DNA from 2 places in the Acidisoma sp. genome. Region 2 is predicted to be linked to the other one. Evidence: riboswitches for the same ligand, from Rfam matches in the RefSeq annotation. Region 2 holds a riboswitch; the other holds the start of a gene.

Region 1 (14,612 bases), on a different contig from region 2:
CGAACAGCGCCGGCCCCGGGCTGTCGAGGCGGATCGCCAGCGCCACCAGCAGCATCAGCGGCGCGGCCAGGCACAGCAGGGGCACGCCGAGCACGAGGTCCTCGGCGCGTTTGGCCACGGCATCCCGATCCGAGAACGGCTTGTCCTGCAGATGCAGAAACGGCAGTCCTCCGATGGAGGAGACACGGGCGTCGGGCTTATAGAAGCGCGCCGTGTCGGGGGCGAGCCGGATATCCACCGCCATGCCCGACATGCGGCGCATGATGGCCGCGATGCGGTGGGACGCCGCCTCCGGCAACGCGACGATGACGAGATCCGCTTCGCTGGCCTGGATGGCGGCGCAGGCCGCGCGGAGGCTGCACAGAACCGGCCACCCGTCCGCGCCGGCCGGCACCGCGCCACCGAAGCCGAGGAAGCCGACGATCTGCACTGCATCGTTGCATGCAAGAAACGTCGCCAGGCGCGCCGCACCCTCTCCGTTGCCGAGCAGGATCGCGCGCCGCCCGGCACGCTTCGGCGCGGACCGCATCACCGCCGCCTCGGCGGTATCTCTCGAGAGCAGAAGAAGAACCGGCGCCGTCACCGCCCAGGCGAACAGCCAATTCCGGTTGGTTAGAATGGCGTCCGGCACCGGTCCTTGCCACAACGCGGCAACCCCTTCCCAGACCAGCAACGCAAGAAGCATCAACGAGAAGGCATGGAGAACAGGCTTGAGAAACGAAAGCCACGGCTGCGGGGGATGCTCGCCGATGCGCCCGTAGAGCCCGCGACGGTGAAGCAGGAACACGGCCAGCATTCCGGTGCCAAGAATGACCAGAAGCTCACGCTGCGTATGCCCCGCATGCGCCGGCGGATTGAGGCCCCGGCAGGCAATCCCGCTGAGGATGATGATCGCCAGATGCCAGCACGCCAACAAGACTGCCGGATGACGCCACGCAAGCCGTGTTTCGACCGGCGCCCCCAGCCGGGCCGGCAGAAAACCACTTTGCAACACCTGCCCCGACATCAACCGTCCCTCGCCGCCTGACTCCGTCCGATCTATTACTGTTTCGTTAACGGATCAAGTGGCGGGAGCGGCCAGTTGAGGGCTCAAACATCAGCGCGCGGGGAGGTGGATGAAAACAAGCGCTTCTTTCCGGAAAAAAGAAGCAACACTTCTTTTACGCCGCTGCAGGACCCGGTTCGCCAAACACCCGCATGTATAGCGCGTCCAGCGACCGCAGATGCGCGCGCGCATCCATCGCCGAGTCGAGCACGGCGGGTGGCACCCGCCCGGCAACCTCCGGATCGGCTTCGAGGTTCTCGCGAAAGCTGCGCCCCTCGGGCGTGCCGAGCTTCGTCCACGTCTCCATCGCGTTCCGCTGCACGATCCGGTACGCGTCCTCGCGCAGAATGCCCGCCCGCGCCAGCGCCAGCAGAACCTCGCCGCTGTGGACGACGCCGCCCAGGCTCTCGAGGTTCGCCGCCATCCGCGCCGGGTGGACCACCAGTTTCGCCATCATCCCCGCCAACCGGACCAGCGCGAAATCCAAGGCGAGACTAGCGTCAGGCGCGAACACGCGCTCCACCGAGGAGTGGCTGATGTCACGCTCATGCCAGAGCGCGACGTTCTCCAACGCCGGCACCACCGCCGCGCGCACGATGCGGGCGAGACCGGTAAGGTTCTCGCTGAGCACCGGGTTGCGCTTGTGCGGCATCGCGCTCGACCCCTTCTGCCCGGCGTGGAAGAACTCCTCCGCCTCGCGGACCTCTGACCGCTGGAGATGCCGCACTTCGGTCGAGAGACGCTCGATGCCGCTGGCGACCACCGCCAGCGCCGAGAACCACGCGGCATGACGGTCGCGCGGGATCACCTGGGTCGAGACCGGCTCCACGGCCAGCCCCAGTTTCGCCGCCACGTAGTCCTCCACCCGCGTGTCGAGATGGGCGTAGGTGCCGACGGCCCCCGAGATGGCGCAGGTGGCGATCTCGGCCCGCGCCGTGACGAGGCGCGCCCGGTTGCGGGCGAACTCCGCATAATGCCCGGCGAGCTTGAGGCCGAAACTGGTGGGCTCGGCATGGATGCCGTGGCTGCGCCCGATGGTCAGCGTGTGCTTATGCGCGAAGGCCTGATCCCTCAGCGCCGCCAGCACGGCGTCCACGTCCGCGATGAGCAGATCCGTCGCCTGGGTGAGCTGCACGGCGAGGCAGGTGTCGAGCACGTCCGAGCTGGTCATGCCGAGATGCACGAAGCGGCTGTCCGGCCCCACGCCCTCGGCGAGCCAGGTGAGAAAGGCAATGACGTCGTGGCGGGTCTCGCGCTCGATCTCGTCGATGCGCTCCACGTCCGCCGGCCCCATCGCCGCAAGCAACGGCGTGCCACGCTCGCGGATGGTGCGGGCGGCCTCCTCCGGGACGGCGCCCACCATCGCCATGCCTTCGGCCGCGAGCGCCTCGATTTCGAACCAGATGCGGTAGCGGTTCTCGGGCGCCCAGATGGCCGCCATCTCGGGCCGGGTATAGCGGGGAACCATGTGACTTCTCCGGGAAAGGGCGCTGGCGCCGCCCTACCGAGAACGGCGCCGGTTGACAAGGATGCCGGCGCCTCCTGATGAGGTCGGATGATCTCACCCGAACTGCTGTCCCAACTCGCGGCCCTGGCTCAGGTCATGGTCATCGACCTCATGCTGGCGGGGGACAATGCCGTCGTGATCGGCATGGCGGTCGCCGGGCTCGCGCCGCCGCAGCAGCGGCGGGCGGTTCTCATCGGTGTCAGCTTCGCCGTCGTGGTGCGCGTGGGGATGGCGTTCATGGCCCTGCGGCTGCTGGCGGTTGTCGGTCTGACGCTTGCCGGCGGGCTGCTGCTGCTGTGGGTCTGCTGGAAGATGTACCGGGAGTTGCGGCGGCGGCCGAAGCATGGCGATGCCGCCCCTGCCCTGGCCAAGACGCCGCTGCAGGCTGCGTTCCAGATCGCGCTCGCGGACATCTCCATGAGCCTCGACAACGTTCTGGCGGTGGCGGGCGCGGCGCACAACCATCCGTATATTCTGGCGCTGGGGCTACTGCTGTCGGTGGCGCTGATGGGGGTCGCGGCGAGCCTCATCGCGACACAGCTCGAGAAGCGGCGCTGGATCGCCTGGATCGGTCTGGCGGTGGTGCTGTTCGTGTCGCTGCGGATGATCCACGATGGCGCCTACAAGGTGCTGGACCATTTCGGCATCAATCTTTGGCAGATGGTGGGAGGCTAGCCAAAGCGGCGATGAGCCGTAACGAACGAAAACGAAGGTGCCTGAGTTCCGCCGCTCTATGCCTCCGAGGCATATCCTTGGATCTGCAAAGTCCTATTCGGCAGCGACGCTTATGGCTAGCGTCTGACGCCCGGACCCGCCCGGATATCTCGTCCCGCAGCAATAGAGGAGTTTGCGAAATGGCAAATCTGACCGGCAAATCTGCGTTTGTCACAGGAGGCTCACGCGGCATCGGCGCAGGGATCGCCAGGCGCCTGGCGGCCGATGGGGCAAACGTTGCTATCACCTACACCAAAGGCCGTGAAGCCGCTGCCTCGGTCGTGGACGAGATCGAGCGCGCCGGAGGCAAGGCAATGGCCGTACAGGCCGAGGCAACCGATGCGAAGGCAGTCGCTGCCGCCGTTGATCAGGCTGTCGCCGCGTATGGCCGGCTCGATGTCCTGGTCAACAACGCCGGCACGGCCATCCCCAAGCCGTTCGAGGAGGCCACGCTCGAGGAGCTGGATCGCGTCATCGACATCAACGTCCGTGGCACGCTGATCGCGACGCATGCGGCGCTCAAGCATATGAAGGATGGCGGCCGCATCATCATGATCGGGTCTAGCGTCGGCGAACGTATGATGACACCGGGGCTGGCCGCCTATGCCGCCACAAAGGGCGCCATCAAGATGTTCGTGCAAGGGCTGTCGCGGGAGGTGGGGAACCGTGGCATCACGGTCAACAACGTCCAGCCCGGTCCGATCGACACGGATCTGAACCCCGCGGCGGGCGACTGGGCAACGCCCCAGATCGCGAACACCGCACTCAAGCGCTACGGCCATGTCAACGACATCGCGGCGATGGTGGCTTTCGTTGCAGGGCCCGAGGCAAGCTACATCACCGGGACGAGCCTGACCGTCGACGGGGGCACCAACGCGTAGTCGAAGAACAGGGGTTCACGCCACGATGTCGTTGAACGGATAGACTGCGGTCGTCACAAGCGCCTCGCGCAACATCCGCCGCGCGCCCCCCGCAAGGTCCTCGCCCCTAGCGCCGCAATTCCATCTGGATCGGCCCCTCGCGACGGCCGTGGGTGAACTGATCCACCACCGGATCGCCGGAACTCATGACCTCGGCCGCCGGACCCTCCCAGATGATCCGGCCGTGCCGCAGCATCGCCGCGCGGTCGCCGATGCGCATCGTGCTCGCCATGTCGTGCGTGATCGCGATCGCCGTGCTGCCCAGCCGCTTCACGCAATCCACGATCAACCCGTCGATCACGGCGCCCATGATCGGGTCGAGCCCCGTCGTCGGCTCGTCGAAAAACATGATCGCGGGCTCGGAGGCGATGGCCCGCGCCAACGCCACCCGCTTCTGCATGCCGCCGGACAGTTCGGACGGCGCAAGATCGCCGACGGAGGACGAGAGACCCACCTGTTCCAGCACGCCGTTCGCCCGCCGCGCCGCCTCGGCGCCCGAGGCCAGCCGCTTGGCGACGAGGCCGAACGCCACGTTCTGCCGCACCGTCATGCTGTCGAACAGCGCGCCGTTCTGGAACAGCATGCCGATCTCGCCGCGCGCCGCGTTCCGGGCGCGGGTGCCGAGCGTCAGAATGTTCTGGCCGTCGATCTCGATGGTGCCCGCATCCGGCTCGATGAGGCCGAGGATGCATTTCAGCAGCACGGATTTGCCGGTGCCCGACCCGCCGATGACGACCATGGAAGTGCCGGGCCAGACGTCGAGATCGACGCCGTCCAGCACCTGCTTGGTCCCGAATGCCTTGCGCAGGCCGCGAATGCGGATTTTCGGAGTGCCGCTCGCGCTCATCGGGTGAAGAAGACCTCGGTCATCACGTAATCCAGCGCCAGGATGAGGACGGAGGCCATCACCACGGCGGAGGTGGTGGCCGAACCCACGCCCTCGGCGCCGCCCCGGCTGCGGTAGCCGTGGTAGCAGCCGGAGAGCGCGATGACGAAGCCGAACACCGCCGCCTTGGCCAGGCCCGACAGCACGTCCACGGGCGCGAGTGCCGAGAAGGTGTTGTGGAGATAGTCTTGCCCGTTGAAGCCGAGCTTGAGCGTGCAGACGATGAAGCCGCCCAGCACGCCGAGGATGTCGGCCACCACCACCAGCAGCGGCATGGCGATGAGCCCGGCGAGCAGCCGGGGCGCCACGAGGTACTTCATCGGGTTGGTGGAGAGCGTCTGCAGCGCGTCGATCTGGTCGGTGACGCGCATGGTGCCAAGCTCCGCCGCCATCGCGGCCCCTGCCCGCCCGGCCATCATGAGCGAGGCGAGCACCGGCCCGAGTTCCCGCGTCACGGAAAGCACCACGATCGTCGCGGTCTGGGACTGCGCCGAGAAGCGGGCGAAGCCGGTATAGGATTGGAGGGCGATCACCATCCCCGCGAAGATCGCGGTGAGCGAGACCACGGGCAGGGAGAGGAAGCCCATGCCGATCAGCGCCCGCCCGAGCAGCCGGGGGTAGAAGGGCGGAAACAGAAGGTGGAGGAGGCCGGTGACGGCGAAGATCGCCAGGGCTCCGGTCGAGCGGCAGGACGCGATTGCGCCCCGCCCGATCGCGGCGAGCGCGTTCAGGATCAAGTTCATGCGCCCAGATAGCGCCTGTGGAAGCGTCTGCCCAGGGAGGTAAGGATCTCGTAGCCGTTGGTGCCCGCGAGCGCCGCAAGTCTCTCGACCGGAACATGCGGACCGATGACCTCGCACCAGTCGCCGATGACGGCCGTGGGGCACTCCGTCACGTCGACGGTGATGAGGTCCATCGAGATGCGGCCGACGACGGGGCAAAGCTGACCGTCGAGGCTCACATCCGCCTTGTTGCTGAGCACGCGGTGGTAGCCGTCGGCATAGCCGATGGGGAGCGTGGCGATGCGGCTCGGACGGGTGGCGACCCATTGGTGGTCGTAGCCGACGCCCTCGCCGGCCGCGACCTCCCGCAGTTGCATGATGCGCGCGCGGAGGCGCGCGACGGGGCGCATGGGGTTCGGGCGGCCGACGGTCGGGTTGATGCCGTAGAGCGCCGCGCCGGGCCGCGCGAGGTCCGAGGCAAAGTCCTCGCCCAGGAAGATGCCGGATGAATTGGCGAAGGAGCGGCGCACGCCCGGGAAATGGCTGGCGGCCTCCGCGAAGGTCCGTGCCTGGAGCGCGTTGATCGCCGAGGCCGGCGTGTCGGCGGCCACGAGATGCGTCATCACGTAAAGGAGGTCGAGCCCGCCCAGCATCGTTGTGTCGCCAATCAGCCGGGCAAGTTCCGCGGGGCTCAGGCCGGTGCGGTTCATCCCCGTGTCGATATGGAGCAACGCCGGGAGGCGTCGCCCGGCATTCCGCGCAGCGGCGCTCCAGGCCTCCACCTCGCCGAGGGTGCCGAGTGCCGGCGCGAGGTCATGCTGGATGAAAGCTTCCTCTTCGCCGGGGCCGAGGCCGTGCAGCACGCAGACCATGGCGTCAGGGACGACGGGCCGGATCTCCATCGCCTCCATGAGGTGGGCAGTGAAGAAGTGCCTGCAACCTGCTGAAAAGAGACGCGCGGCGATCGCCACGGCGCCGAGGCCGTAGCCGTCGGCCTTGAGCACGCCCGCCGTATCGCCGGACGCATGGCGCTCGCACAGAATGCGCCAGTTCGCCGCCACGGCGTCGAGGTCGATCTCCAGCACCGAGCCGCCGGTGGCGAAGGGTTCAATGATGGCGGCGATCCTTCTCCCCGATCACGAGCGCCGCCGCGCGCCGTCCGTCCAGCACCGCGCCGCCGACCGTTCCCGCCATGCCGTCGGTGCGGCAGGCCTCGCCCGCGAAAATGAGCCGGCCACCGGCTATCGGGCGGCCCAAAACTTCGCGCGCTCCCGCGCCACCGGGTCGGGCGTAGCTGTAGGCGCCGAGATGATGCGGGTCGGTGCCCCAGTCGGTGGTGAACCCGCCCTCGGCGAAGATGCCGTCTGCCTTAGCTCCGAACATCGCGCGCCACTGCGACCGCGCCAGATCGAGCGCCGCGCGCGGATCGGGCGCCACTTCCCAGGCCGCGCCGCCGCCGACAAAGGCGATGGCGTGATCCGTGTCGCGCGGCCAGGCGATGAAGCTCATGAACGGGTCGCCAAGGCGGTCCAGCCGGCGGAAGGCGTGGGTTGGCTCCGTCATGCCGAGACGGTCCGCCCCTCGTGCGCGCAGCACCACCTTGCTCAGCAATCCCATCGGCAGGTTGGCAATCGCGTCCGCGGTATCCGCTGGCAAGGGCGGGTCGAAGACGATCGATCCCGCACCCAGAACGCCGGTCGAGACGGTGACGATGACTGATGCGGCGCTGATGGTTCCCTGAGGTGTCTCGACCCTCACCTCCGAACCGCCCCAGGCGATTCGTTGCGCGGGGCAGCGACAGCGGATGGGTCCCGCTCGGCCTCCAGCAGATCCCGCAACAGGCGGCCGAACCCACGCTCGGCGATGAGGTTCGCGCCGTCCAGCTGGTTGAGGCGAAAGTCCACGAGGCTGAGGTCGGGCGCGTCGACGGCGTCGATGAGGCTTGCGTGCCAGGACTCGATGGTCGCCGCCCAGGGGTTCTGGTGCCGGAAGGCTCCCGTGGCGGTGGCGAGATCGACGTCGGGCTCGGCGGGATGGCGCATGACGGCCTCGAACCACGCTTCCTCGGCCTCCTCGTAGTCCGCCTGCTCGGAGGCGGTCGCGAGCCGGTCGCCGACGACCATGCGGGATGCGCTGCGGAAGGCCTCGCGCAATTTGTGGCCGGCGCGCTCGGCCATCGGCACGAGCGGATTGTGCTCGGCCATGTGCAGCCAGGCCGCGCCCTCGTCGATCCAGGCGCCGCCGAGCGCCGGGGGAGTGGATGTCCGCGCGCGGCCGCCGGGGGCCTCGGACGCTTCGAGCAGAAGCGTGCTGCGCCCCGCCGTGCGCAGGGCTACCGCCGCCGCAAGGCCCGCGGCGCCCGCGCCGACGATGACGACGTCGAAATCAGTGGTGCCCGCTTCAATGATGATCGTCGTGATCCTGGTCGAGGTCGGCGAAGCGCGTGAACTCGGCCTCGAAGAAGAGATCGATCTTGCCGGTTGGTCCATGGCGCTGCTTGGCGAGGTATAGTTCGGCCTTGTTGTGCACGCGCTCCATATCCTGCTGCCACTTCTCCAGCGCCGTCTGAAACTTGTCCTCGCTGTCGTAGCCCATCTGCTTGGGCGCGCGTTGGGCGAGGTAGTATTCGTCGCGGTAGATGAACATCACCGCATCCGCATCCTGCTCGATCGACCCGGACTCGCGCAAATCAGAGAGCTGTGGGCGCTTGTCCTCACGGCTCTCGACCGCGCGGCTGAGCTGGGAGAGCGCCATGACGGGCACGGACAGCTCCTTGGCCAGCGCCTTCAGCCCCTGGGTGATCATGCTGATTTCCAGCACGCGGCTCTCCGGGCGGGTGCCCGCCGCCGGCCGCATGAGCTGCAGGTAGTCGATCACCACGAGCCCCAGGCCCTTGCTGCGCTTCAGCCGGCGGCAACGGGTGCGGAGCGCCGACAGCGTGATGGCCGGCGTGTCGTCGATCTCCAGCGGCAGGCTGGCGATGTCCCGGCTGACAGCCACGAACCGGTCGAAGTCGCGCGGGCCGATGTCGCCGCGCCGGATGCGGTCGCCGCTGATCCGCGCCTCCTCCGCCAGCAGACGCGAGGCAAGCTGCTCGGAGCTCATCTCGAGCGAGAAGATCGCGACGGTGTCCTTCGGGATGGCATTGGGGCCGCCGGCCTTGCGCGCCTCGGCCTGGATCGCGCGCGCCGCACCGAAGGCGATCTTGGTGGCGAGCGCCGTCTTCCCCATGCCTGGGCGGCCAGCAAGGATGAGCAGGTCGGAGCCATGCATCCCGCCGGTCTTGGCATCGAGGTCACGCAAGCCCGTCGACAAGCCCGAGACGCTGCCGGAACGCTGGAAGGCGCGCTCGGCGCTGTCGATCGCCTGCCCCAGCGCCTTCTCGAAGGTGATGAAGCCGCCCTCGGACCCGCCTCTGGTCGCGAGATCGAAAAGCTGCTGCTCGGCGGCCTCCATCTGCTGGCGGCCGTCGAGCTCCGCATCGGCCCCGAAGGCGCGATTGACGAGCGTCTCGCCGACATCGATGAGCTGGCGGCGGAGCCAGGCGTCATGCACGGTGACGCCATAGTCGCCGGCATTGATGATGCCGATCATGGCGGTGAGGAGTTGGGCGAGATAGGCGGTGCCGCCGACCTCCGCCAGCACGCCCGAATGCTCGAATTCGGCCCTCAGGGTGACGGCGTCGGCGAGTTGCCCGGCCTCGATGCGGCGGGAGATCGCCTGGAAGATGCGCCCGTGGATGGGGTCGGCGAAGTGCTCGGGCGCGAGGAACTCCGAAACCCGCTCGTAGGCCTTGTTGTTGGCGAGAAGCGCGCCGAGGAGGGCCTGTTCGGCTTGGAGGTTGGCGGGCGGAAGGCGTTGGCTGAGCCCGAGGAGCGGCGAGTCGATGTTGTTCATGCCGCATCATAGACCCAGGAGGCTTCCGGGTTCAGCAGCCGGCGCCTGTGGAGACTGGGGATAACCTTCGGGTCACGATACGCTGTTTTGACCCGGCGCGCCGCCAGGACTACACGGAAAGCACCAAGGGGAGCCCCGAGAAGGGGCTGAGAGGCCGGAGCGCGGAACACCGCATCCCGGCGACCCTTACAACCTGATCCAGGTCATGCTGGCGAAGGGATGGAACGAACCCCCGCACCCGTCCGTGCCGGTCCACCCCCCTCCGCCGCCCGACCGAAGCGTGAGGCAAGACATGCGCGTCACCGTCGTCGGCGCCGGCATCGCCGGGCTCACCACCGCCCTCGCTCTGTCGGAGGGGGGCGCTGAGGTCACCGTCGTCGACCGTAGTGCAAGCCTCGGCGCCGGCGCGTGTTCGCGCTACGCCGGCGGTATGCTCGCCCCCTGGTGCGAAGCCGAAAGCGCCGAGCCGCTGGTAACGCGGCTGGGCCAGGAAGCGCTGGACTACTGGCCGCGAAACTACCCCGGCACGGTGCAGCGCGGCAGCCTTGTGCTCGCACCCGCGCGCGACGCGCCGGACCTCGAACGCTTCGCCCGCCGCACCACGGAGCATGAGCGTCTCGATGCGGACGGCATCGCGGCGCTCGAGCCCGACCTCGCGGGCCGCTTCCGCCAGGGGCTTTTCTTCCCGCGCGAGGCGCATCTGGACCCTCGGCGGGCGCTGACGACGCTGGCCGAAACGCTGGCGGGGCGCGGCGTCGCCATCCGCTTCGGTGAGACGGTCGACCTGGCGGCGCCGAGCCGCGATCTCATCGCCGACTGCCGCGGGTTGGCGGGCACCGACCGCCTGCCGGATCTGCGCGGGGTCAAGGGCGAGATGCTCATCCTCCGCTGCCCCGCCATCAGCCTGTCCCGCCCCGTGCGGCTGCTGCACCCTCGCTTTCCCCTCTATGTCGTGCCGCGCGGCGAGGGCGTCTTCATGGTCGGCGCGACCATGGTCGAAAGCGGCGAGCGGCACCGGGTGACGGCACGCTCCGTCGTCGAACTGCTCAGCGCCGCCTACACGCTGCATCCGGCCTTCGCCGAGGCCGAGATCCTGGAGATGGGCGCCGATGCCCGCCCCGCCTTCCCCGACAACCTGCCGCGCATCCGCGTCGATGGCAGCGGGCTGTCGGTCAACGGCCTGTTCCGGCACGGCTTCCTGCTGTCGCCTGCCCTCGCCCGCCGCGCCGCCGACGTGCTGCTGCACGGCATACAATATCCGGAGGTGATGGATGAAAATCCTCGTCAACAACGAACCGCGTGAGATCGCGGGGCCGAGCCTCGCCGACGCGCTCGATGAGCTGGGCTACGGCGGCGCCGTGGTAGCCACCGCTGTCAACGGAGACTTCGCCCCGGCGCGCAGCCGGCCGTCGCTGATGCTGGCCGAGGGCGACCGGCTGGAACTGCTCGCGCCAATGCGGGGAGGCTGAGATGGAAGTGTATGGCGTCACCCTCTCCTCGCGCCTGCTGCTGGGCACGGCGCAGTATCCCTCGCCGGCCATCCTCGCCGACGCCGTCCGCCGTTCAGGGGCCGAGGTCGTCACCGTCTCGCTACGCCGCGAGTCTGGCATGGAGCGCGCCGGCCAGGCGTTCTGGTCGCTCATCCGCGAACTGGGTGTGCGCGTGTTGCCGAACACCGCCGGCTGCCACTCCGCGCGCGAGGCGATCACCACGGCGCAGATGGCGCGCGAGGTGTTCGCGACGAACTGGATTAAGCTCGAGGTCATCGGCAACCACGACACGCTGCAACCCGACGTCTTCGGCCTCGTCGAAGCGGCCCGCAGCCTCTCGGCGGATGGCTTCGAGGTCTTCCCCTACACGACCGAGGACCTCGTGGTCGGCGAGCGCCTGCTCGATGCCGGATGCCGCGTTCTGATGCCGTGGGGCGCGCCGATCGGGTCCGGGCGCGGGCTCAACAACCTCTACGGGCTGCGCGCGATGCGGGCGCATTTCCCGGATGTGCCGCTGGTGGTCGATGCGGGTATCGGCCTGCCCTCGCAGGCGGCTCAGGCCATGGAACTCGGCTATGACGGCATCCTGCTCAACACCGCGGTCGCCCGGGCAGGCGAGCCGGCCAGAATGGCGGCAGCCTTCGCTCACGCGATTGAGGCGGGGCGCGAGGCGTTCCTCGCCGAACCCATGCTGCCGCGTGACATGGCGGTGCCTTCCACGCCCCTGCTCGGGCAGGCCTTCCTCTGATGCGGCTCGATCCGTTCTATCTGATCGTCGACCGGGCAAGCTGGCTGCCCCGCCTGCTGCCTCAAGGCGTGCGGCTGGTGCAGCTACGCATCAAGGACCAGCCGGAGGCTCTGGTGCGAAGCGACATCGCCACCGCCCGCGATCTCTGCGCCGCTGCCGGGGCGCAACTCATCGTCAACGACTACTGGCAGATCGCCATCGATGAGCGCTGCGACTTCGTTCATCTCGGCCAGGAGGATCTCGACGGCGCCGATGTCGCCGCCATCCGCCGCCACGGGCTGCGGCTCGGTGTCAGCACGCATGACGAGGCGGAACTGGATCGCGCGCTGTCCGTCGCGCCCGACTACGTGGCGCTGGGGCCGGTTTATCCCACCATCCTCAAGGCGATGGCCTGGGCGCCGCAAGGCGTTTCCCGCGTGGGCGACTGGAAGCAGCATGTGGGCGACACGCCGCTGGTCGCCATCGGCGGCCTCACACCAGATCGGGGCCGGGAGGTGCTGCAGGCTGGCGCCGACAGCGCCGCCGTCGTCACCGACGTGCTGCGGAACGCCGATCCCGAGGCCCGCGCGCGAGAATGGGTCGCGTCAACGCAGCCGTGGCGAATTCCGGCAAGCCAGCAGGGCCGTCAACCGTTGCCGCGGAATTCCGGGTAGAGCGTCATGCCGCCATCGACGAAGATCGTCGTGCCGACGACGTAGTCGGACTGGTCGGAGGCGAGCCATACAGCGGCTTTTCCCACATCCTCGGCGACGCCGATCCGGCCGTAGGGGATGAGCTTCAGCAATGCCGCACCTTTCTCGCCCTCGGTCTCGCTCGCGTTGATGGCGGTGCGGATGGCGCCGGGTGCGATTGCGTTGACCCGGATGCCCTTCTCCGCGACTTCCTGAGCGATCGTCTGCATCATCATCATGATGCCGCCCTTGGAGGCAGCGTAGTTCACGTGCCCCGCCCAGGGGATGACCTGATGAACCGAACTCATGCAGATGATTTTGCCCCGCGCGCGCGAAACGCCACGATCCCCCTGGGCCTCGAACTGCCGCACAGCCGTCTGGACGCAAAGGAACTGGCCCGTCAGGTTGACCTTCAGCACGGCCTCCCACTGATCGAGCGTCATCGCCGTCAGTGGCGCATCCTTCTGCATGCCGGAGTTGGCGACGAGGATATCCACGCCGCCGAAAGCCTCCAGCGTCTTCGCGAAGAGGCTGGCGACGTCGGCCTCCTGCGAAACGTCGGCGCCGACGGTAATCGCGCGGCCTCCGGCAGCCTTGATCCGGCTCGCCAGCTCTTCTGCCGGCTTGGGTTGCGAGTGGTAGTTGATGACGACAGCGGCCCCGGCGTCGGCGAGCTGTTCGGCGCAGGCGTAGCCGAGGCCGGAACTGGCTCCGGTCACGATCGCAACCTGCTTGTCGAGGCGGCATTCCATGGCGGTGTTCCTTACCATCGATCTTCAGGCAGAGGTGGCACGCACGGGCCTGATGCCAAGGAGGACGAGGGAGGGTGGCGGAGCGTTTTGCCCGCGCTACTATGAGCCGATGAGCGACTGTCTGAGCCCTGCTTTCCCTGCACTGGCACCTGCACCCGACATCCTGCCCGACCTGCTGCGGCCCGGACTGGACCTCGTCATCTGTGGCACGGCGGCCGGCGCTATTTCCGCCGCGCGCGGCGCATATTACGCCAATCCCGGCAACCGCTTCTGGAGCGTGCTGGCGGAGACGGGACTGACCCCGCACCGCTTTCGGCCGGAGGAGTTTCCGCGTCTGCCAGACCTCGGTATCGGCCTGACCGATGTCTGCAAGAGCGCCTCGGGTCAGGATGAGGCCTTGCCTCGCGAAGGCTTCGACCGGGCGCGGCTGGCGGCAGCGATGCGGCGCTACCGCCCGCGCCTGCTCGCCTTCAACAGCAAGCGAGCGGCGGCGGAATACCTGGGGTTGCCAACGGGGCGCATCCCCTATGGGCCGCTGCCGCCTGATTTGCAGCCGGCCGGTATGCCGCCGGTCCTTGTGCTGCCGTCGACTTCGGGGCTTGCCTGCCGGGCCTGGGACCCGATGCCATGGCGGGCATTGGCATCCTTGGTGTTATCGTGGCGGGCGCAAACCGTCAGGCGGAGAGCAGCGCCGGAAAGCTCTCCAGACGCTCTGTTGCCTGATGGTGTGTGGCGGTCGAGCGGCGAAGCATGAGCTGAAACCCGAGGAGGTGGCGGGCCGGTTCCGTTCCCGCGCCTCCGGCTATCCTGCGGACAAGGGTATCGACCGCCAGTTGCGCGAGCTGCTCCTTTGGCTGGGCGATAGTCGAAAGCTCCATGCGGCCGTGCCCCGCACTGCCCGCATCGTCGAAGCCCAGAACCGACAGCTTGTCCGGAACGCCGAGGCCGAGCCGCTCGGCTATTTGCATGATCTGCAATGCCCGCATGTCGTTGACGGCAAAGACGGCGGTCGGGCGCTCGTCCCCCAGCAGGACATCGGCAATCGGCATGGCGACGCCCCCGATCGTCGCCGTCTCTCCGTCGCGGCTGATGCACAGCGTTCTCGGCTGGAGCCCGGCAGCCAACATCGCATCGGCATAGCCAAGCTCGCGGTCGCAGGCATAGCGGCTGTCGGACGGCGCGTCGGCGAGGTGCCAGATGGCGCGATGACCTTCCACGATCAGGTGGGAGATCGCGGTCAGGGCGCCGGCGCGTTCGTCG
Region 2 (14,612 bases):
GTTGCGGCGTGGCGCGCGGCGGGAGAGCCTGCAGGCCAAGTTGTTCGGCGGCGGGCGGATGATCCGCGGCCTGACCGATATCGGGGAGATGAACGCTACCTTCGCCGAGCGTTTTCTCAAGGCCGAGGGTATTCCGGTCGTGGGTGGAAGCCTACGCGGCAACCAGGGCCGCCGCATTCAATTTTGGCCAGTCGGGGGGCGCGCACGGCAGGTTCTTCTCCGGCCGGACACGCTCACCGTTTTCCAGACCGAGTTCCAGGTCTCGGCGTCGAAGCCGCCTGCCCAGACGGGTGCAGTCGAACTGTTTTAGCGAAAGCCGCATTCATGAATCACTCGACACCACTCGTTAACATCCTCGACGCCATTGCCGAGGAAATTTCCGATCTCGGCATAGAACTGGACGAGCTACAGACCACGCTCAGCCCAGCGATGTACGAGATCGCCAAGAACGCCGACTACGTCAGGAATGTGCAGACGCTCGACCTGATGTCGCAGAGGCTTACGGCGATCTCGGCCTTCGTCTTCTCGCTCAACCTCTCCATACCGGAGACCTGCCTGGTCAACTCGTCCTCTGCCTTGAGCGAGGTCAAGCTTTCTGCTTTGGCTCAGCGTCTGACGGGTTCGGAGGAGCAGATGCCGGCCTACTGCGACTCAGGCGATGTCGATCTTTTTTAGCAACCGACAATTGGAAGCTGCAATCCTGTGCAGCCGCCATGATCCGGATTCCGGTTGATGTCACCTCTGCTTTAAGGTGTCGGCAACTCAATCTATGCATAAAGTTTGATCGTTTTGCACGCGATCAGCCATTGGGGGCTTTCTGATGCCGGCATTGACTTATGGAGCTCCGAGCACCGCAGTGGACAGGGGTAATCAACTTCTGTCCGTACGCGTGGGCGACCAGGAATTCGCCATGACGATCATGGCGATCCGGGAGATCCGTGGATGGATCGCCTCCACGCCCCTCCCCCATGCTCCGTCCTATATCAAGGGCATGATCAATCTCAGGGGCAGCGTTCTGGCCATCATCGACCTCGCTGTGCGCCTGGGGCTACAGACCCGTGATCCAACCGCTGCATCGGTCGTTGTGGTCATAGAAATGGGCGACAAGGTGGCTGGGCTCCTCGTCGACGCCGTATCGGACATCATCACCGTGACTGAGGATATGCGGCAGATGACGCCCGACACCGGGGACGCGACATCCCGCGCCTATGTCGAGAGCTTGATCATGATCAACGAGCGGATCATCGGCATCCTATCTCTGCCGATGGTCATGCCGCAGGAACCGGCGATGCGTCTCGAACTCGAAAACGCCTGAGCCAAAAACGCAGCGCCGATCGCTGTGGAGGATCCTACGCGGCCTGGGCGTCCAGCCAATGGGCCGCGTGATGATCCGCACCGGAAGGCAGCGGCTTTGCCGGGTTGCCAAGCCAATGCACGACATCCCGGGTGACGACCGCGCCAGCCACATCCCGCTGCAAAAGGTGATAGCCATCGGGGTAGAAGGCGAAAGACTGTTCGCACTCGTTTGCCGCACGTTCGCGGGTCCAGCAGGCAGCCATCGCTCTCTTCGGAACCAGCTGATCCTTGCCGCCGTAGAGGAACAACGTCGGAGCCCGCCGTTGGCCCGCCGTTGCGAGGGCCGCATCCATAAGATCCGTCAGGCCGTTCAATACCGTGATGCTGGCCGACTGGCGCCGGACTTCGGGATGCACCCGCCGGAGGGCCGCGTGATTATCAGTCGGTTTGATGCCGAGGCGATGCGCGCTCAACCGAAGCCATGGCACGGTCTTGTTCGCCCACCACAGCGACAGACGATAGGCCGCCGCCATCTCTCGCCTTCCCCAAACGGCAGGTGCACTGAGGATATAGCCATCCACGTCCAGGCCCTCGTGCCGAGCGGCCAGCACCATCAACACGGCCGCACCCATGCTTTCGCCGGCCAGGAACAGCCGGGCGCATGGAAACCGGACGCGCATCTGTGTCACCATGGTCAAGGCATCGGTTACCATGACATCGGTCCCGTGCCAGCGCCCTCGGCCGGCGGCCGCGCCGAAGCCGCGCTGATCGGGTGCGATCAAGGCTATCCCGGCATCCACGAGTTGCGACGAGGGCGCCTCCCATGCGTCGGCACTGTCATTGATGCCGTGGAGCGCGAGCACGACCGTCGCGGGTTCACCCGCCGGCAGCCATTCGCGATAAGGAAGACTGGCTCCATCCGCCATCTGGAAGGTGCCGCCCATGGCGCGCGGCACCAACGCCCGATGCTTGCCGAGGGATCGCCGTTTCTTCTGTGGAGGGGAAATGTGCGGGCCCCGGATACTCGCGTTGCTGGGGGCCGGATCATCTTGACGGTTGTAGTTAATCATCGTCCGTCATGGCTACCATCGGGCAGCCATTTCGGAAAGCACGAACATGACACGAAACTGTCACAGAGCCGTTGGCCGGATGAAGGTCAGGTAACCTTCTTCATCCGGCCCGGTTTCTTAGCCTTCCGGAGTGCGGTTGGGCTCGGGTTGCGAGGGCCGTGGCCGGCGCTCGGCCATGAACTGGTCGAATTCCGCCTTGTCCTTCGCGAAACGCAAGCGATCCAGGAACTGGGCGAACTCACCCTGTTCCTCTTCCAGTCGACGCAGAGTATCGGCCCGATACTCATCGAAGGCCCGGTTGCCGCTGGACTGCGATGACCGTGAGCCCCACCCGCCTCGGCGCCCACCCCAACTGCCGCAACCGGCGAAGTTCGCGAAGCCTTGCCCCGCTCGTTCACGTCCAAACATGTATCGCCCGATCTTCCTGTTCCAGATTGTCACGAAAAGCAGCGCCAGGCCCACCGGCCACCAGACGATAAAGCCCGTGATCGTGGCCGCGATGAGCAGCGGTCGCGAGATCGACCACAGTCCGAAATAATCCTGCCCCGGCCCGGAGCCGCCGAACCGCTCTCCATCCTCGAACGCCGGGCCGCCTGGCGACCGCCGGCCGCCCCATGGCCCCCGGCCTATTCCTGGTTGACCCATTCCTGACTGACCGTAGGCCCCTTGATTAGCCGCGCCGGACATCTTGGTTTCCCTATGTGAATGTAAGTCACATTTACATCTAAGGCGGGCGGCGGATTTTCGTCAAGGGGAATGCGTGCTTCCTGCCAGGCCCAGGCTCTGGAGATAAAGCAGCACGCCCGCCTCCAGCAGGTCTTCCGGCGACATCGGCAGTTTGCGCCGGCCGGCGTCCCCCCGTCCAAAGAGCGATGCGATGCCATGCGCCATCGCCCAGACGTGCAGCGCCACCATCAGGGCGGGGGGACGCCCCGGTTTGGGAGCCGCCGAAGCAATTGTCTCGGCGGCGCCGCGCAACACGGAGAAGGCGCGCTCGCTGGCGGTCAGCAAGCCGGGATGTGCCTCCGCATTGATCCTCGCTTCGAACATCGCGGCGTAGAAGGCCGGCTCGGTGCGCGCGAAGATGAGGTAGGCGCGGCCGATATCCTCGAACGCCTGGATCGGCTCGGGCTTGCCGTCCCGCCAGGCCTGGGCAAGGCGCAGGCTAAGCGCATCGAAGCCGCGCAGGGCTACTTCCGCCACCAGCGCCTCGGCATCGCGGAAGTGGCGATAGGGGGCGGCGGGGCTGACCCCGGCCCGGCGCGCTGCCTCCGCGATGGTGAACCCGGCCGGGCCGCTCTCGGCGATCAGCGCGATCGCGGCTTCCACCAGCGCCTCGCGCAGGTTGCCGTGGTGGTAGCCGCGCTTCTGTCCGGTCCAGCTCATGGAATGCGCTTAAGCCATGTGAAGGAGTTTTACATCCCCCACATCCACGTCCCGCGCACGCAATCCTTGCGCATGCGCTTGCGGAGTGGGCGGCAGTCTGTATCGTCGCTCCAGGCGCACGCCGTGAGCCCCAAGAAGAGTCGCGCCGATCCGGATGCGGCAGCCGAGGAGACGAGCCGCAGATGTTCCACCAGTTGCTGACACCCATCGGCGGCAGCCTTGGCTTGTCTTTCGTCATAGGCGCGTTGCCGATCATCGTCGTGCTGGTGCTGCTCGGCGTGCTGCGCCGTCCCGGCTGGCAGGCGGCTCTGGCGGGTCTCGTGGTTGGCCTGCTCGTCGCGATCATCGGTTGGCACGTGCCCGCGGGCATCGCGATCGACGCCGCGGTCGCCGGCGGCGTTTTCGCCCTCTGGCCGATCATGTGGATCGTCGTCGCCGCCCTCACGATCTACAACGTCGCTGTCGTCTCCGGCCGCTTCGACGCCTTCCGGGACTGGATCCTGGAGCATCTCCCCGACGACCGGCGCGTCGTGCTCATCGTGCTGGGCTTCTGCTTCGGCGCCCTGCTGGAGGGCATCGCCGGCTTCGGAACGCCGATCGCGATCATCTCCTCCGTCCTCATCATGATCGGCTGGGCGCCGCTCGAGGCTCTGACATACACGCTGATCTTCGACACCGCGCCGGTGGCCTTCGGAGCGCTCGGCGTGCCCGTCACGGTCCTCGGCACCGTCACCCATCTGCACGATGTGACGCTCGCACAGATGGTCGGGCGCCAGTTGCCGCTCTTTGCATTTTTCCTGCCTTTTTATGTCATGTTCGTGTTTGGCGGCATGCGGTCCCTGCGCGCGCTGGCGCCTTTTCTCTTCGTCGCCGGCGGGAGTTTTGCGATCACGCAGTTCATCACCGCGAACTTCATCGACTACCGGCTGACGGACGTCCTCGCCTCGTTGGTATCGCTCATCCTGTCGATCGGGTTCCTCCAGGTGTGGCGTCCGGTCCCCGATCCGCGCTTTGCGATGAAGCACCTGGATTCCGCGCAGGGCCGCCTGTCGACGATCTCGGGCTGGCAGGGCTGGCTTCCCTGGGCGCTGGTCTCGGCGGTCGTCATTGTCTGGACGAGCTTCAAGATCTTCGCCATTGCCGAGCATAAAATCCCTTGGCCGGGCCTCAACAACGCGGTCTTCATCACGCTCTACAACAAGCCCTATGGCGCGGTCTGGGACTTCCAGCCGCTTGCGACCGGCACCGCAATCTTCGTATCGGCGGTGCTCACGGCGCTCCTCCTCCGCGTCAGTCTGAGAGACTTCTTGAGCTGTTTCCTCCGCACCTTCGTGCAGCTGCGCTTCGCCATCGTCACCGTCGCCTTCATCATCGCCCTCGCCTACGTGATGAACTACGGCGGCATGACCTACACGCTCGGCAAGGCGGTCGCCTCGCTCGGCGGCATCCTGTTTCCCATCGCCTCCGCCTTCCTCGGCTGGATCGCGGTTTTTCTCTCGGGTTCGGATACCTCCGGCAACGCGCTCTTCGGCAACCTCCAGGTCGTCGCCGCCAATCAGCTGGGGCTCAACCCGGTGCTGTTCGCGGCGACCAACTCGTCGGGCGGCGTCATGGGCAAGATGATCTCGCCGCAGAACATCGCCACCGGCGTTTCCGTGACCGATCTCGTCGGCCAGGAGGGCACGGTCTTCAGGCGAACCTTCAAGCACAGCGTCTTCCTGACGCTGCTCGTCGGCATCCTGGCGTTGCTGCAGCAGTACGTCCTGCCGTGGATGATTCCAGGCCACTAGCACCTGACGGCTTGGCGGGCGGCTCTGGTCGGAGACATCTACCCGGGGCGACGGGCCATCAGCGCGGTCGTCGCCACCACCTCGCCCAGGTTCCCTGAGGGAGCCAGCCGCCCGATGAGGTCGGTCAGTTCCCGCAGGAGGTCGTCCGCCCGCGTGCCGAGCCGCCCGCGTGAGGTGGAGGACATCGATAACGCCCGGTTCAGCAGACCCGCCGCGGTCAGCCGGCGACGTTCGATCACCGATATCTCTTCGATCCGGCAAAACGCGGACCTCAGCAGCAATGCGGTATGGGATATCCACCCGGGCCCTCGCCGGCGCTGGCGTTCCTCGTCCTCGGCATAGCGCTCGATCACGGCGCTGTATTCTTTGCGCCAAGCGTTCTCGGGCACGTCCGGATGGCTATCCCGGAACAGAACCACCGATCCGTCCGGCTCCACGATCTCATCCAGTCTCCGCAGCGTGTCGACCCGGTCCATCCAGTGAAAGGACCGCCCCATCGTGACCAGACCGAAGCGGCCGAGGTGAGGTCCGATGTCGTAGGAACTTGCCTCGATCCACAACGCATTTTCGGGGCCGCCCCCGCGCGCGAGCCGCAGCATCTCCGGCTCAGGATCGATGCCGACCACTTCGCTGACGAAGGGCGCGAAGGCGCGCGCCAGTTGGCCGGGCCCGCAGCCGAGATCGAGCACCCGATCTTCGCGCGTCACTTCGCACAGCTGGATGACGCGCTCGATGGCGCGTGGAGCGTAGCCCGGCCGGCCGGCGAGGTAGTGGTGGGCCGCCGTCCGGAAACGCCTGGGCTGAAAAGGCACCGCCTCGATTATCATCGTCACGCCAAACCTCACCGCCATAAGCGGATGAGACTACGCTATTCCGCGGGCGCCGGCACGTAGAGCACGTGGCCGCTCGCCCGGAACTCCTCGCTCTTCCCCTCCATTCCTGCAATCCGCGCGGCATCCGCGCGCAGATCGTGGGAGATGCGCATCGAGCAGAATTTCGGCCCGCACATCGAGCAGAAATGCGCGGTCTTGTGCGCCTCCTTGGGCATCGTCTCGTCATGGAAGGAGCGTGCCGTGTCGGGGTCGAGCGCGAGGTTGAACTGGTCCTGCCAGCGGAACTCGAACCGTGCCCGGCTGATCGCGTCGTCCCGTAGCCGCGCCGCCGGATGTCCCTTGGCGAGATCGGCCGCGTGTGCGGCGATGCGGTAGGTGATGACGCCGGTCTTCACGTCGTCGCGGTCCGGCAGGCCGAGATGCTCCTTCGGCGTGACGTAGCAGAGCATCGCTGTCCCGAACCAGCCGATCATCGCGGCGCCGATCGCCGAGGTGATGTGGTCGTAGCCCGGCGCGATGTCGGTCGTCAGCGGCCCGAGCGTGTAGAACGGCGCCTCGCCGCATTCGCGCAGCTGCTTCTCCACGTTCACCTTGATCTTGTGCATCGGCACATGGCCCGGCCCCTCGATCATGACCTGGCAACCGCGCGCCCAGGCGATCCTCGTCAGCTCGCCCAGCGTCTCCAGCTCCGCGAACTGGGCCGCGTCGTTGGCGTCGGCGATCGATCCCGGACGCAGGCCGTCGCCCAGCGAGAAGGACACGTCGTAGCGGCGCATGATGTCGCAGATTTCGCCGAAGTGCTCGTAGAGGAAGCTCTCCCGATGATGCGCGAGGCACCAGCGCGCCATGATCGAGCCGCCCCGAGAGACGATCCCGGTGACGCGCCGCGCCGTCAGCGGCACATGCTGCAGGCGCACGCCGGCATGGATGGTGAAGTAGTCGACGCCCTGCTCCGCCTGCTCGATGAGGGTGTCGCGGAAGATGTCCCAGGTCAGCTTCTCGGGCTCGCCGCCGACCTTCTCGAGCGCCTGGTAGATCGGCACGGTGCCGATGGGCACGGCGGCGTTGCGGAGGATCCAGCCGCGGATGTTGTGGATGTTGCGCCCCGTTGACAGGTCCATGACCGTGTCGGCGCCCCAGCGCGTCGCCCAGACCAGCTTCTCGACCTCGTTCGCGACCGAGGAGGTGACGGCGGAATTGCCGATGTTGGCGTTCACCTTGACCAGAAAGTTGCGCCCGATGATGACGGGCTCAAGCTCCGGATGATTGATATTGGCCGGAATGATGGCACGACCGGCGGCAATCTCCTCCGCCACGAATTCGGGCGTGATGAAGTCCGGGATGCTGGCGCCGAAGTCCTCGCCATCGGCGCGGCGTTCGGCGGCGCCTTCGGCGGCCTTGACGCGGCCCAGGTTCTCGCGATGGGCGACGTAGCGCATCTCCTCGGTGATGATGCCGGCGCGGGCGAACTCAATCTGCGTCACCATCAGGCCATCGACGCCGGCGAGCACGGCGCGCTCTGCGGGACAAGGCTGAACGAGGCCGGCCGGAGACACGAAGCCATTATCCCCGGGCTGGACCACGCGCGGGGTGACGGTCGTGAAGCCGCGCCGCGCGATCCAGTCCCCGCGGACCGAGGGCAAGCCCGCGGCGAGGTCGATCGTCGTCTCGGGATCGGTAAATGGGCCGGAGGTGTCATAGACCCGCACTGGCTCTTCCCGGGCCGACGGATCGAGCGCGATTTCGCGGTAGGGCACCCGCAGACCGGGAAAGCCGTCCGGCGCGGAATAGCACTTTCGCGAGCCGGTGATTGCGCCGGTCGTGACGGTGACGGGAATGGGGGCGGAAAGGTTATCGGGCATTGCACATCTCCTCGCCGGGCACAGGAGATGGGGGCGGAAGAACGCGGAGCCCCTGAAAACCGCAGCGGGGACCTCTTCCGTACCAGTCCCTCCGCCGGCATGATCCGGATCAGGTTCCCCGGACAGCGCCTCGCGAGAGGCCTGTTGCCGGCAGGGTCACCGCGCCGCGTCATCCAAAGATGACCTAGCGGTATCTCAGCCCCTTGCCGGGGCTCCCCTTGGTGAAGCCAGCATTGCGGCTGGGCGCGCTCCCTGTCAACCGGCGCCAATCGGTCACACGAACCGGTGCAACGCCCGACAAGAAGCGGCGAGCCCGGTTTTAAATCCTCCGCCGGACGGCATCTGCTGTCGCGTGAGCCTTATGAGGATCAAGCCATGGCCGAAGCCGTTCGCGTCGCCGCCGCTCTGCACGCCACGAACCGCGAACGAGGCTTCCCCCTGCCTCAGCCTGGCGGGTGCCGCTGCGGCCGCGTGCGTTACCGCGTGACGGAGGCGCCGGTTTTCACGCTGGCTTGCCACTGCACCGACTGTCAGCACCTTTCGGCAAGCGCGTTCTCTCTGGGCATGGTCGTGCCGAGAGGCGGCCACGTCATCACGGATGGGCGCGATGCGCTTCGCTGCTGGAGCAAGACCGGCGGCAGCGGCAAGGAGAGCCGGCAGTTCACCTGCGCCGCCTGCGCGACCTGGCTTTACACCGAGGCGGACAGCGCCGCCGCCTTCACCATCGTCAGGCCAGGCTCGCTCGACGATCATCGGTGGTTCAGGCCGATCGCCCAGATCTTCACCCGCAGCGCGCTGCCTTGGGCGCTGAAGCAGCTTCAGTTCAGCTACGAGACCGAATTCGATGATCCGGGTCCGATCCGTCAGGCCTTCGCGAGCAGCGGGATCCGGCCTGGCGCGTAGACGGTTCCCCCCAAGGCGCTTTGTGTGGAAGGTTTGACCTAGCGAACGGCGGCGCAACGCGGGAGTGCGTTGTCCCCGCCCGCCCCACCGCTCGGTTAGTGCCAACGAGGAAAGACCAAGACATGAAGATCACCGCCATCAAGGCTTGGCAGGTCGACCTGCCCCTGAAGGAGGGCCGCTACAGCTGGTCCAACGGGAACTTCGTCGAGGTCTTCGATGCGACCGTGGTCGCGGTGGAAACCGATGACGGCGTGACGGGCTATGCCGAGTGCTGCCCGCTCGGCTCCGCCTACCTCCCCGCCTACGGCGCCGGCGTCCGTGCGGGCCTTGCCGAGATCGCGCCGAAGCTCATCGGCCTCGACCCCACGAACCTCGGCGAGATGAACCGCCGCATGGACGCCGCCCTCAAGGGCCACGCCTTCGTCAAGGCGCCCATCGACATCGCCTGCTGGGACATTCTGGGCAAGGTCGCCGGCTTGCCCGTCCATGCGCTGCTCGGCGGCGCGGCCCAGGATCGGGTCGCGCTCTACCGCGCCATCTCCCAGCAGCCGCCCGAGCAGATGGCGCGCGCCGTCGCCGGCTACCGGGCCGAGGGCTACACCAAGTTCCAGCTCAAGGTCGGTGGCAATGCCGACGAGGACATCGCCCGCATCATCGCCTGCCGGGACATCCTCCACCCCAGCGACGTGCTGGTGGCGGACGCGAACACCGGCTGGACGCGGGCCGAGGCCGCGCGCGTGGTCGCGGCGGTATCCGACCTCGATGTCTACATCGAGCAGCCCTGCCCCTCCTTCGAGGAGTGCCTGTCGGTGCGCCGCCGCACGGCGCTGCCTTTCGTGCTCGACGAGGTCATCACCGACGTTGAAGCCCTGCTTCGCGGCCTCGCCGAGGATGCGATGGACATCATCAACCTCAAGATCTCCAAGGTCGGCGGCCTGACCAAGGCGCGGCTCATCCGCGACCTCTGCGTCGAGAGCGGCATCCCGATGACCATCGAGGACACCTGGGGCGGCGACATCGTGACCGCGACCATCGCCCACCTCGCTCGCTCGACCCCGGCTGAGTTCTGCTTCTCCGCCACCGACTTCAACAGCTACGGCACGCGGGACATCGCGACGGGTGCGCCGCGCCGCCTCGATGGCTTCATGACCGCCTCCGATGCGCCCGGCCTCGGCGTCACACCCTTGATCGAAAGTTTCGGCGCGCCGGCCCTGAGCATCGGCGGCTGAGATGCGAACGACCAAGATCATCCACATCGTCGGCTGCCACGCCGAGGGCGAGGTCGGCGACGTGATCGTCGGCGGTGTCGCGCCGCCGCCCGGCGACACGCTCTGGGCGCAGTCGCGGTTCATCGCCCAGGACGAGACGCTCCGCCGCTTCGTGCTCAACGAGCCGCGCGGCGGCGTCTTCCGTCACGTCAACCTGCTGGTGCCGCCCAAGGATCCGCGCGCCCAGATGGGCTTCATCATCATGGAGCCCGAGGACACGCCGCCGATGTCCGGCTCCAACTCCATCTGTGTGGCGACGGTGCTGCTCGACACCGGCATCATCCCCATGGTCGAGCCGGAGACGCGCCTCGTGCTGGAGGCGCCGGGCGGCACGGTGGAGGTCACCGCGCTCTGCCGCAACGGGAAGGCCGAGCGCATCACCGTCCGCAACGTGCCGAGCTTCGCCGACCGGCTGGGTGCCAACATTGAGGTCGAGGGCCTCGGCACCTTGACGGTCGACACCGCCTATGGCGGCGACAGTTTCGTCATCGCGGACGCCGCGGCGCTAGGGTTCGCCATTGTGCCCGACGAGGCGCACGACATCGCCCAGGCCGGCATCCGCATCACCAAGGCGGCGAACGAGCAGCTGGGCTTCACCCACCCCGTGAACGCGGAGTGGAACCACATCTCCTTCTGCCAGATCGCGCTCCCGGTCCGTCGCGAGGGAGATGTGCTGACAGGCGCGAATGCCGTCGTCATCCAGCCCGGCAAGATCGACCGCTCGCCCACCGGCACCGGCTGTTCGGCGCGCATGGCGGTACTGGAGGCGCGCGGCGAGATGGCCGTGGGCGACCGCTATCTCGCCCGCTCGATCATCGGCTCCGAGTTCGCCTGCCGCATCGAGGAGGCGACCATGCTCGCCGGCCGCCGCGCGATCATCCCCTCGGTCTCTGGGCGTGCCTGGGTCACGGGCACGCGGCAGGAGATGCTGGACCCGGACGATCCCTGGCCCACCGGCTACCGCCTGTCCGACACCTGGCCGCGCATCGCCCGGTAAGCCGCTCAGGCGGCTTCCTAGCACACGTCGACCCACTCGGCGCCGACCAGTTCGGCCATCCGGACCGGGTCGATCCGCACCGCGCTATGCGTGGAGCCTGCCGCAGGCACCACCTCGTCGAACGCTCTCAGCGAGATGTCGCAGTAGACGGCGAGCGGTGTCGCCAATCCGAACGGACAAACCCCGCCGACCGGGTGTCCGGTGACGGCCACCACTTCCTCGGCGCTCAGCATGCGCGGCTTGCCGCCAAAGGCCGCCTTCGCCTTCCGGTTGTCGAGCCGAGCGTCGCCCCGCGTGACCACCAGCAGGTTGCGCTCACCGACCCGCAGCGAGAGGGTTTTCGCAATCTGCGCGGGCAGCACGCCGTGCCCTTCGGCGGCGAGCGCGACCGTGGCGGTGCTGCTTTCCAACTCGATGATGGCGATATCGGGAGCGTTTGCGGCCAGAAAGGCGCGGACCGACTCAAGGCTCATGGGCATGACTCTCCTCGACAGTTCCCAGTCCGGAACGACGCTTTCGCTGGCGAAGCGACTTCACGCGGCGTTAACCAGCTTCAGCGTAATAGTAACGAACTGGTGATCCGGAACGGCATTGTCAACGTGTTGACCCCGCTCAGAGGAGACTCGCGTTGGCACTCGGTCGCTTTGCTAAAAGACGAAGCACGCAAGCCTATCTGGTTACTGCTGTTATCTGTCTGCTGGGCCTGTTTGCCGTTCGGCAGAAGGCGGCGATCGATTACGGTTCCGCGAAGGATCGTTTCCGGCTTGAGTCGCACGCGGCGACGCTGGCCGCAGCCAATCTCGCGCAAAATCAGTTCGAAGATATCTATCACAATATTCGAACCATCAGCCGTTTGCCGAGTGTTCGCAGCGTCGACCGCGAGGGCACGACACTTACTCAGGACTCAACATCGACCATACAGGAGCTTTACAACAACCTCGCCAGCAGCGTGGCAATTTCGGAAGTCTACATCGTTCCGCGCTCGCTCAACGCTGATCTGATCGATCCCGCCACGAGCGCCCCCGAAAAGCCGATCATCAGCTTTGACGATCTGATAGCGGACGATGCGGGTGGCGGCACAATTGTAAAACGTTTTGAAGCGGAGATCTACGAGTACCATCTCCTGCGCCACCAGATGACGTGGTTCGCTGTCCACACACCGACAATGGCGTCGACGCACGGCGTCGACGTTCCGATGATCTCCGGCGGACAGGTCGTCACCTGTGACAACACGGTCTATAACTCGACCCTCAACGATAGCGACAGGACCGGCATGGTCTTCTCGGTTCCGTTCTTCGCACCGGATGGTCGCCTGAAAGGGACCGTCTCGGCGATCATCCGCCTCAAGGCGGTCCGCGCTGTGCTCCCAATCCGCGGCTTCGCGTTGGTCAGCCCAACCTATAACGAGTTTCTGCTGTCGCCCCGTGAAGTGCTCGACGCGGCCGCGCGGAACTATGCCCGCCATGCGGAACCCGATCCGCGCCTGATCTACTCCGAGGTTTTTCCGCTCCCGATCCACGACCCCAGAGCGCAGTGGAGCCTTTGGGCAGAGGTTCCGAATGCGGCCTACTACAAGCGCGCAGATGTTCGCGCGGCGCAAACGTTCGAGGTCGGCGCATACTCGGTTGTCGTTTTACTGACGCTTGTTGCGGTTCTCGTCATTTGGCTGATTGATCGGAATGCGCGTCTCGTTGCCCGCGCGGCGACGGCGCTTGCCCGGCTGGCGGGAGGAGACGACACCTATGTCCTTCCGGGCGCTGAACTCAGCGGCCCGGCTGGCGGCTTGGCAAGGGCCTTCGCAAAGTTTCGCGACGCCTTGATCGAGAAGCGAAAGAATGAGCTTCGCGCAGAGGCCGATCGCCAGCTGGCTGACGCCGCGCGGGCTCGTAACGATCGTGACCGTGCCGAGGCGCTGAACGCGGCGGCGATGGTCGTCAGCTCGATCGGCAGAGGGTTGGAGGCGCTCTCGGATGGCGACCTTAACTTCCGTCTGAACACGGCGCTTCCGGAAGACTACGAGAAGCTCAGGGTCGATTTCAACGCCGCCATGGAGCACGTCGCTGATCTTGTGCGCAAGATCGTCATCATCACCGCGTCGATCAACTCCGGGAGCACAGAGATTGCGCGCGGGGCGTCAGATTTGAGCAAACGAAGCGAGCAACAGGCGGGCAGTCTCGAACAAAGCGCCGCGGCTCTGGAGCAGCTGACCACCACTGTTCGTAGGACTGCCGAGAACGCGATGAAGGTCAGCCTCGTAGTCGCCCGCACCAAGGTGGACGCGCAGCATTCGGGCGAGATCGTGCAGAAGGCGACGGCAGCCATGGGCAACATCGAGCGATCGTCACAGGAGATCGGCCAGATCATAGGCGTGATCGATGAGATCGCCTTCCAGACGAACCTGCTGGCTCTCAATGCCGGAGTTGAGGCCGCACGCGCCGGCGACGCGGGGCGTGGTTTTGCGGTCGTGGCAAGTGAGGTGAGGGCGCTCGCGCAGCGCTCGGCGGCAGCGGCCAAGCAGATCAAGACACTGATCGCGACATCGACCGGCGAAGTTGGCATAGGCGTCGGTCTGGTTGATGAAGCCGGCAAGGCGCTGGACCGGATCGTCTCGCAGGTTTCGGACATCACGGTATCGGTCACCGAGATGGCGCAGTCGGCGCAGGAGCAGGCGACCGGACTTCATGAGGTGAACGCTGCCGTCAACCATATGGACCGCGTCACCCAACAGAACGCCGCCATGGTCGAGGAAAGCTCGGCCGCGAGCCACGCACTCGACCAGGAGACCGCCGAGCTTGTCGAGCTTACGCAGCAGTTTCGCACTGAAGCCGCCGGCTCCCCGGCGAGGACGATCAGCCGCCCGTCCGGTAAGCGGGCGATGCTGAAGGTCGTATGACCACACGATCCGCGTTTGGTCACAGCGTAGCCGGCGACGCGTCGCCACGGCTCCAACAGCAGATTGTCCCCCTTGTCCGGACGGACAGGCTTCTCGATCTGAGCGCGCAGGACGCTGTCGAGCGTTCGAGGGCTCGGTTCTGCCTCGGCGAGCGGACAAGGCGCTGACGATCTCTCTCTTAACCGGATTTAAAGCGGTTCAAGTCAATTTGTGTCCAAGGCCTGCGCGGCTGCCTTTGCTTTTGGCCGGATGGCGTCTCCACATTGCACCGACGAAGGCTGAATATGGCAACGGCATCCGATCGAATTCCTGGC

What was found. Region 2 has a riboswitch for thiamine pyrophosphate ahead of thiC (phosphomethylpyrimidine synthase ThiC). Riboswitches for the same ligand answer to the same signal wherever they lie in the genome.
Region 1: linked by a shared signal. The riboswitch ahead of ACOEQ1_RS05220 (FAD-dependent oxidoreductase) and the one ahead of thiC (phosphomethylpyrimidine synthase ThiC) in region 2 are both predicted to bind thiamine pyrophosphate.

Annotation. Positions count from the first base shown of each region.
Region 1 is NZ_CBDAQN010000001.1:1,109,719-1,124,330, reverse strand. Features, by position in the region: gene ACOEQ1_RS05270 (exopolysaccharide biosynthesis polyprenyl glycosylphosphotransferase) at 1-1,006, opposite strand, end outside; gene purB (adenylosuccinate lyase) at 1,161-2,513, opposite strand; gene ACOEQ1_RS05260 (YjbE family putative metal transport protein) at 2,601-3,227, shown strand; gene ACOEQ1_RS05255 (SDR family NAD(P)-dependent oxidoreductase) at 3,407-4,147, shown strand; gene ACOEQ1_RS05250 (ABC transporter ATP-binding protein) at 4,254-5,033, opposite strand; gene ACOEQ1_RS05245 (MlaE family ABC transporter permease) at 5,030-5,815, opposite strand; gene alr (alanine racemase) at 5,812-6,879, opposite strand; gene ACOEQ1_RS05235 (flavin monoamine oxidase family protein) at 6,902-7,552, opposite strand; gene ACOEQ1_RS05230 (FAD-dependent oxidoreductase) at 7,549-8,283, opposite strand; gene ACOEQ1_RS05225 (replicative DNA helicase) at 8,195-9,691, opposite strand; TPP riboswitch at 9,808-9,928, shown strand; gene ACOEQ1_RS05220 (FAD-dependent oxidoreductase) at 9,984-10,994, shown strand; gene thiS (sulfur carrier protein ThiS) at 10,963-11,160, shown strand; gene ACOEQ1_RS05210 (thiazole synthase) at 11,162-11,929, shown strand; gene ACOEQ1_RS05205 (thiamine phosphate synthase) at 11,929-12,582, shown strand; gene ACOEQ1_RS05200 (glucose 1-dehydrogenase) at 12,555-13,352, opposite strand; gene ACOEQ1_RS05195 (mismatch-specific DNA-glycosylase) at 13,462-14,106, shown strand; gene ACOEQ1_RS05190 (LacI family DNA-binding transcriptional regulator) at 14,027-14,612, opposite strand, start outside.
Region 2 is NZ_CBDAQN010000003.1:761,873-776,484, forward strand. Features, by position in the region: gene ACOEQ1_RS11665 (chemotaxis protein CheD) at 1-310, shown strand, start outside; gene ACOEQ1_RS11670 (hypothetical protein) at 325-675, shown strand; gene ACOEQ1_RS11675 (chemotaxis protein CheW) at 821-1,315, shown strand; gene ACOEQ1_RS11680 (alpha/beta fold hydrolase) at 1,350-2,252, opposite strand; gene ACOEQ1_RS11685 (DUF2852 domain-containing protein) at 2,484-3,053, opposite strand; gene ACOEQ1_RS11690 (TetR/AcrR family transcriptional regulator) at 3,114-3,752, opposite strand; gene ACOEQ1_RS11695 (L-lactate permease) at 3,935-5,542, shown strand; gene ACOEQ1_RS11700 (methyltransferase domain-containing protein) at 5,581-6,369, opposite strand; gene thiC (phosphomethylpyrimidine synthase ThiC) at 6,411-8,237, opposite strand; TPP riboswitch at 8,306-8,466, opposite strand; gene ACOEQ1_RS11710 (GFA family protein) at 8,613-9,140, shown strand; gene ACOEQ1_RS11715 (cis-3-hydroxy-L-proline dehydratase) at 9,263-10,369, shown strand; gene ACOEQ1_RS11720 (trans-3-hydroxy-L-proline dehydratase) at 10,371-11,405, shown strand; gene ACOEQ1_RS11725 (YbaK/EbsC family protein) at 11,423-11,878, opposite strand; gene ACOEQ1_RS11730 (methyl-accepting chemotaxis protein) at 12,034-14,298, shown strand.